Regions from separate parts of the Streptomyces sp. NPDC086554 genome, predicted to be linked through region 2. Evidence: riboswitches for the same ligand, from Rfam matches in the RefSeq annotation. Region 2 holds a riboswitch; the other holds the start of a gene.
The links. A riboswitch is a leader RNA that binds a small molecule or an ion and turns the genes downstream of it on or off. The one in region 2 is predicted to bind thiamine pyrophosphate.
Positions count from the first base shown of each region.

Region 1: it holds a riboswitch for thiamine pyrophosphate, as region 2 does, so the genes downstream of both, thiO (glycine oxidase ThiO) here and thiC (phosphomethylpyrimidine synthase ThiC) in region 2, are expected to answer to the same signal.

Region 1 is NZ_JBFBJK010000015.1:154,148-157,348, reverse strand. Features, by position in the region: gene AB0O76_RS25125 (thiazole synthase) at 1-205, opposite strand, end outside; gene thiS (sulfur carrier protein ThiS) at 212-421, opposite strand; gene thiO (glycine oxidase ThiO) at 418-1,608, opposite strand; TPP riboswitch at 1,606-1,718, opposite strand; gene AB0O76_RS25110 (FAD-dependent oxidoreductase) at 1,883-3,070, shown strand; gene AB0O76_RS25105 (Rv2175c family DNA-binding protein) at 3,122-3,201, shown strand, end outside.
Region 2 is NZ_JBFBJK010000021.1:5,868-9,068, forward strand. Features, by position in the region: gene thiC (phosphomethylpyrimidine synthase ThiC) at 252-2,051, opposite strand; TPP riboswitch at 2,044-2,199, opposite strand; gene AB0O76_RS30455 (YibE/F family protein) at 2,271-3,201, shown strand, end outside.

The sequences.
Region 1 (3,201 bases), on a different contig from region 2:
GGACACGGATGCCGAGCCTGCCGAGCACGGAGAGCACCGAGCCCTGCACGCCCGGATCGAGGCGGCGCATCGCGACCGTGGTCAGCTCCGTTCCGGAGGCGACGAGGGACCGCTCAAGGACGTCCAGGCTGGGCGCACCGCCCGTACCCATGATCAGCCGTGAGGAGAGCGTGAGCCCGCCGATGACGAAGGGGTCGTCTGCCATGTCGGTTCAGCCTCCTTGGACGGCGGTGAGTACTTCGACGCGGTCGCCGTCGGCGAGCGTCGTGGTGGACCACCGCGCGCGCGGGACGACGGTTTCGTTGAGCGCCGCGGCCACGCCGGACGGGGCCGCGGTGAGCGTGGCGACGAGGGATTCGAGCGTGGTGCCCGCGGCCACCTCGCGGACTTCTCCGTTGACTGAGACGGCTGAGTGGGTCATGCGGGCTGCTCCAGGAGGGACTGTGCCGAGGGGGCCGTGGCGAACCGGCGGGGAGTGAACGCGCGCGCCTCGTCGGGCAGTTCACCGGTGACCAGGGCGTGCGCCATGACGTCTCCGGTGACGGGCGTCAGAAGGACGCCGTTGCGGTAGTGGCCGGTGGCCAGCTGGAGGCCGGGCAGGGCGGTGGGGCCGAGCATCGGCGCGTTGTCGGGGGAGCCGGGGCGCAGACCCGCGCGGGTCTCGGTCAGCGGCAGTTCCGTGATGCCCGGTACGAGCTCGTGGGCGTCCCGAAGCAGCTCGTACACGCCGCCCGCGGTGACCGTCGTGTCCCAGCCGAGCTCCTCGCTCGTCGCGCCGACCACGAGCTCGCCGTTCTCGCGCGGCACCAGATAGACATGGCTGCCCCGGACCACGGCGCGCACTGTGCGGCTCAGGAACGGCGCGTAGCGCTCCGGAACCGTCAGCCGCAGGACTTGCCCCTTGACCGGGCGAACGGGCGGCAGAACCCCCTCAGGGATCCCTGAGAGGCGTCCGCTGAGGCTGCCCGCGGCCAGCACGGTCCGGTCGGCCTCCAGGGCGGTGCCGTCCGCGAGGACGACGCCGGTGGCCCGGTCGCGTACGACCGTCAGGCGCTCCGCCCACGCCCGGTGGAAGACCACGCCCGCCCGCTCGCACGCCACCAGGAGCGCCGCGGCGAGCCTGCGCGGGTCGACCTGGTGGTCGCCGTCCACGCGGAGCCCGCCCCGCACACCGGGCGCGAGCATCGGTTCGAGGCGGCGGCACTCGCGCCCGCTCAGCCACTCCGAATCGAGCCCCGACTGGCGCTGGAGGGTGTGCAGTTCGCGCAGATGGGCGCGGTCGTCGGAGTCCAGCGCGACGGCGAGCGTGCCGCACGCGCGGTAGCCGAGATCGCGGCCGCTCGCCTCCGTCAGCTCCTGCGCGAACGCCGGATAACGCTTCGCGGAGGCCAGATTCAGGCCGAGCAGCGTCTGCTCGCCGTAGTGGAGCTCGGTGACCGCCGCCAGCATGCCCGCGGCGACCTGCGCCGCGCCGCCGCCGGGCTCGGGGTCCACGACCGCCACGGACAGGCCGCGCTGCGCCGCCCGCCAGGCCGTGACCAGGCCGATGATGCCTCCCCCGACGACGAGGACGTCCGTCGTCGCGTGGGGTGGTGTACGTGGATGCATGGGTGTCCAGCCCCTCCCTTCGCCGGCATGACCCGGATCAGGTTCGTACGGTCGGAGGCCGTCCAGCCTCCCTCTCAGCCCGGTGCGTCCGGGCTCCCGCGAGTGCTCTGCACCGGCCACCCTAGCCCGTCGTGTCCGGTGGCAGTAGGGGGAGCTGTCCGGATATGGGCGATGACGGTGTGTCAGAGATCTCCTCGTCGCGCCCTGAAGTCGGCGTCCTGTGCCGTCCTACAGTGATCGGGTGAGCGAGCAGCAGAGGCAGGCAGAGCGCCGGGTGGTCATCGTCGGTGCGGGGATGGCCGGGGTGCAGACCGCCGTGGCCCTGCGCGAGCAGGGGTTCACCGGTGCGGTCACCCTCATCGGGGCCGAACCCCATCAGCCGTACGACAGGCCGCCGCTGTCCAAGGCCGTGCTGCTCGGCAAGGCGGAGGGCTCCGCCTTCGACGTCGACTTCGAGGCGCTGGGCATCGAGCTGAGCCTGGGCCACGAGGTCACGGGCATCCGCCCGGCGGAGCATGAGCTGGACACCGCTTCGGGGCCGGTTCCCTACGACGCCCTCGTCATCGCGACCGGCGCCGAGCCGATCCTGCTGCCGGGCGCCTCCGGAGTCCCCGGCGTACATCTGCTGCGCACCCTGGACGACGCCGAACGGCTGCGTCCTGTGCTCGCCGAGCAGCACGACATCGTGGTCGTCGGGGCGGGCTGGATCGGCGCCGAGTTCGCCACCGCCGCGCGCGAGGCGGGCTGTGCGGTCACCGTGGTCGAGGCCGCCGGGCGGCCGCTCGCGGGGGCGCTGCCCGCGGAGGTCGCGGCGCCGATGGCCGCTTGGTACGCGGACTCCGGTGCCGAACTGCGCACCCACGCGCGCGTGGAGCGCGTCGAGCCCGGCACCGTCCTCCTGGACGACGGCACCCGCCTGCCCGCCGGCGCGGTCGTCGTCGGCATCGGCGCCCGGCCCGCCACGGACTGGCTCGCCGACTCCGGGATCGCCCTCGGCGCCCACCGGGAGGTCGTCGCCGACGACCACCTGAGGACCTCGGAACCGGATGTGTACGCGGTCGGGGACTGCTCCTCCTTCCCTTCGGGAAGGTACGGCGAGCGCCTCCTCGTCCACCACTGGGACAACGCCCTCCAGGGCCCGCGCACGGTCGCGGCCAACATCATCGGCGAGACCCCTTCGGCGTACGACCCGGTCCCGTACTTCTGGTCCGAGCAGTTCGGCCGTTTCGTCCAGTACGCGGGACACCACGGCTCCGCCGACGCGCTGGTGTGGCGCGGTGACCCGTCGGGCACGGCCTGGACGGTGTGCTGGCTGCGTGCGGGCGCCCTGGTGGCCGTCCTCGCGGTGGGCCGCCCCCGGGACCTCGCCCAGGGCCGCAAGCTGATCGAGAGCGGCGCGCGGCTCGATCCGGCCAAGGCGGCGGACCCTTCGGTGCCGCTCAAGAAGGCGGTGCAGGAGTAGCCGCGCCGACTGCTCCGCCCTCTGTCAGTTCTCGGGGATACGCTTTGTCCTGTGACCGAGATTGACGCAAAGACTGATGCTCTCGTCCCCGCATGGCTCCACCTCCCCGACATCGCCGAAATGCTCGACGT
Region 2 (3,201 bases):
AGCCTCGCGAACTGAGAGCCGCCGCTCAGGTGACAGCCGACCGGCTGGCTTGGTGGCGGTCTCGCTGGAATCACAAGAAGCGCGACAGCCGCTCCCGTTGATCCCGGAGAACACAGACGTGCCCCGCACCGAACGACGGTGCGGGGCACGCACCGACAAGCAACATCGGCTAACGCCGTGAGTCGAGTCGCCCAGCTACACGTCAGGCTCGCGACTCCCTATGAACCGCGAGCCCGTCCAGTGCTGTCTACTCAGTCCGCCATAGGCAGGTAGACACGATTCCCGCTCGCCGCGAACTCCTTCGACTTCTGGAGCATCCCCTCAGCGACCTCCTCAGCAGTCGCCTCCGCAGCCGCAGTCCCGCCGAACTGCTCTGTGATGCTTTGGCTAATCTTCATGCTGCAGAACTTCGGCCCGCACATCGAGCAGAAGTGCGCCGTCTTCGCGGGCTCGGCGGGCAGCGTCTCGTCGTGGAACTCCCGTGCGGTGACCGGGTCGAGGGCCAGGTTGAACTGGTCCTCCCAGCGGAACTCGAAGCGCGCGTCCGAGAGCGCGTCGTCCCAGTCCTGCGCGCCCGGGTGCCCCTTGGCGAGGTCCGCCGCGTGCGCCGCGATCTTGTACGTGATCACGCCCGTCTTCACGTCGTCCCTGTTCGGCAGGCCCAGGTGTTCCTTGGGCGTGACGTAGCAGAGCATCGCCGTGCCCCACCAGCCGATCATCGCGGCGCCGATGCCGGAAGTGATGTGGTCGTAGGCGGGTGCGATGTCCGTGGTCAGCGGGCCGAGCGTGTAGAACGGCGCCTCCTCGCAGATCTCCTGCTGGAGGTCGATGTTCTCCTTGATCTTGTGCATCGGGACGTGACCGGGGCCCTCGATCATTGTCTGTACGTTGTGACGCTTGGCGATCGTGTTGAGTTCCCCGAGGGTCTTCAACTCGGCGAACTGCGCCTCGTCGTTGGCGTCCGCGATCGAACCGGGCCGCAGGCCGTCGCCGAGCGAGTACGTCACGTCGTACGCCGCGAGGATCTCGCAGAGCTCCTCGAAGTTCTCGTAGAGGAAGCTCTCCTTGTGGTGCGCCAGGCACCAGGCGGCCATGATCGAGCCGCCGCGCGAGACGATGCCGGTCTTACGGCGCGCGGTGAGCGGGACATACGGAAGGCGCACACCCGCGTGCACCGTCATGTAGTCCACGCCCTGCTCGGCCTGCTCGATGACCGTGTCCTTGTAGATCTCCCAGGTCAGCGCCTCGGCCTGGCCGTCGACCTTCTCCAGGGCCTGGTAGAGCGGCACGGTGCCGATGGGGACGGGGGAGTTGCGCAGGACCCACTCGCGGGTGGTGTGGATGTTGCGGCCGGTGGACAGGTCCATGACCGTGTCGGCGCCCCACTTGGTGGCCCAGGTCATCTTGTCCACCTCCTCCTCGATGGAGGACGTGACCGCGGAGTTGCCGATGTTGGCGTTCACCTTCACCAGGAACTTCTTGCCGATGATCATCGGCTCGATCTCCGGGTGGTTGACGTTGGCCGGGATCACCGCGCGGCCCGCGGCGACCTCCGCGCGCACGACCTCGGGGTCGAGGTTCTCGCGGATCCCGATGAACTCCATCTCGGGCGTGATCTCGCCGCGACGCGCGTACGCGAGCTGCGTGACCGCCTGGCCCTGACGGCCGCGGCGCGGCTGGCGGGGGCGGCCGGGGAAGACCGCGTCGAGGTTCTTCAGCCCGCCGCGGGGCGAGGTGTGCTTGATGCCGTCGTCCTCGGGACGGGGCGGGCGGCCCACGTACTCCTCGGTGTCGCCGCGGGCGATGATCCAGTTCTCGCGGAGGGGTGCGAGACCCCTGCGGACGTCGGTGTCGATGGACTCGTCGGTGTACGGCCCCGAAGTGTCGTACAGGGTCACGGCCTTGCCATTGGTGAGGTGCACCTGGCGGACCGGCACGCGCAGATCGGGGCGTGAGCCCTCGACGTACGCCTTGTGCCAGCCGATGGACTTCCCTGCCTCGTCGCTCTGGTTCTGCGTCGAGGCAGGCGTGCGTGCGTCCGATGTGGTCATGAGACCTACTCCCTACGCCGGCATTACCCGGTAACAGGTTCGGCGGTCGACGCAGCGGATTCCGTACTGCTCCGGCACGGTTCGTGCCGTTTCGTACGGAGGTCAGCGCCCTCTCAGCCCGGTGCTCCGAGCTCCCGCGTTTGCAAAGGTGCCCCCACGCTAGCGTCATATCGGGCGCGCTGAACAGAGGGCCCCCTCCGTTCTTGCGATGATCGGGCAGTGACCACCACAGAGCCGCCGCCCCGCCCGCCGTCCGAGCCGCCCTCCGAGCCGCCGTCTCAGCCGCCCTTCTCGAACCCGCCCGGGGGCGGGCATGGAGGCGGTGACGGGCACGGGGGCGGGGGCGGGCATGGGCACTCGCACAGCCACGGCCCGGCGGCGCCCGTCTCCAAGCATCTGCGCAAGGTCATCGCCGCGGTGCTGATTCCTTTCGCCACCGCGGTCGTCGTGGGTCTCGTCGTGCTCTGGCCCGGCGGTGCGCCGGGCCATGAGCGCACCGGGGTCGGCTTCGACCGGCAGACCGAGTCGGCGACGGTGACGAAGGTGCAGGAGCTGCCCTGCAAGGACGTGAACGCCTCGCAGCCGCCGCCCACCGGGGACACCTCCACCGCCGAGGGCCAGACCGCGCAGTCGCGCGCGGAGGGCATGTGCAAGAAGGCGACGGTCGAGGTGACCAGCGGCAAGGACAAGGGGCGCACGTTCACCGAGATCGTCCAGCCGGACTCGCCTCGGCAGCTGAGCGAGGGCCAGCAGGTGGTGGTCGCCTATGAGCCCAAGGCCCCGGAGGCGCTGCAGTACTCGGTCACCGATGTGGACCGCAAGGTCCCCATGGCGCTGCTCGCCGGGATCTTCGCCCTCGTCGTCGTCCTGGTGGGGCGGATGCGCGGCGTCATGGCTCTGGTGGCGCTGGCGTTGAGCTTCCTCATCCTGACCTTCTTCATCCTGCCCGCGATCCTGCAGGGTTCGAATCCGCTGGTGGTGGCGGTGGTCGGGGCCAGCGCGATCATGCTGATCGCGCTCTACCTGTGCCACGGACTCACGGCCCGTACGTCGGTCGCGGTGCTCGGCACGCTGATCTCGCTCCTCCTCATCGGGCTGCTCGGCTCGTTCTTCATCGGCTGGGCATCGCTGAGCGGCAACACGGACGACA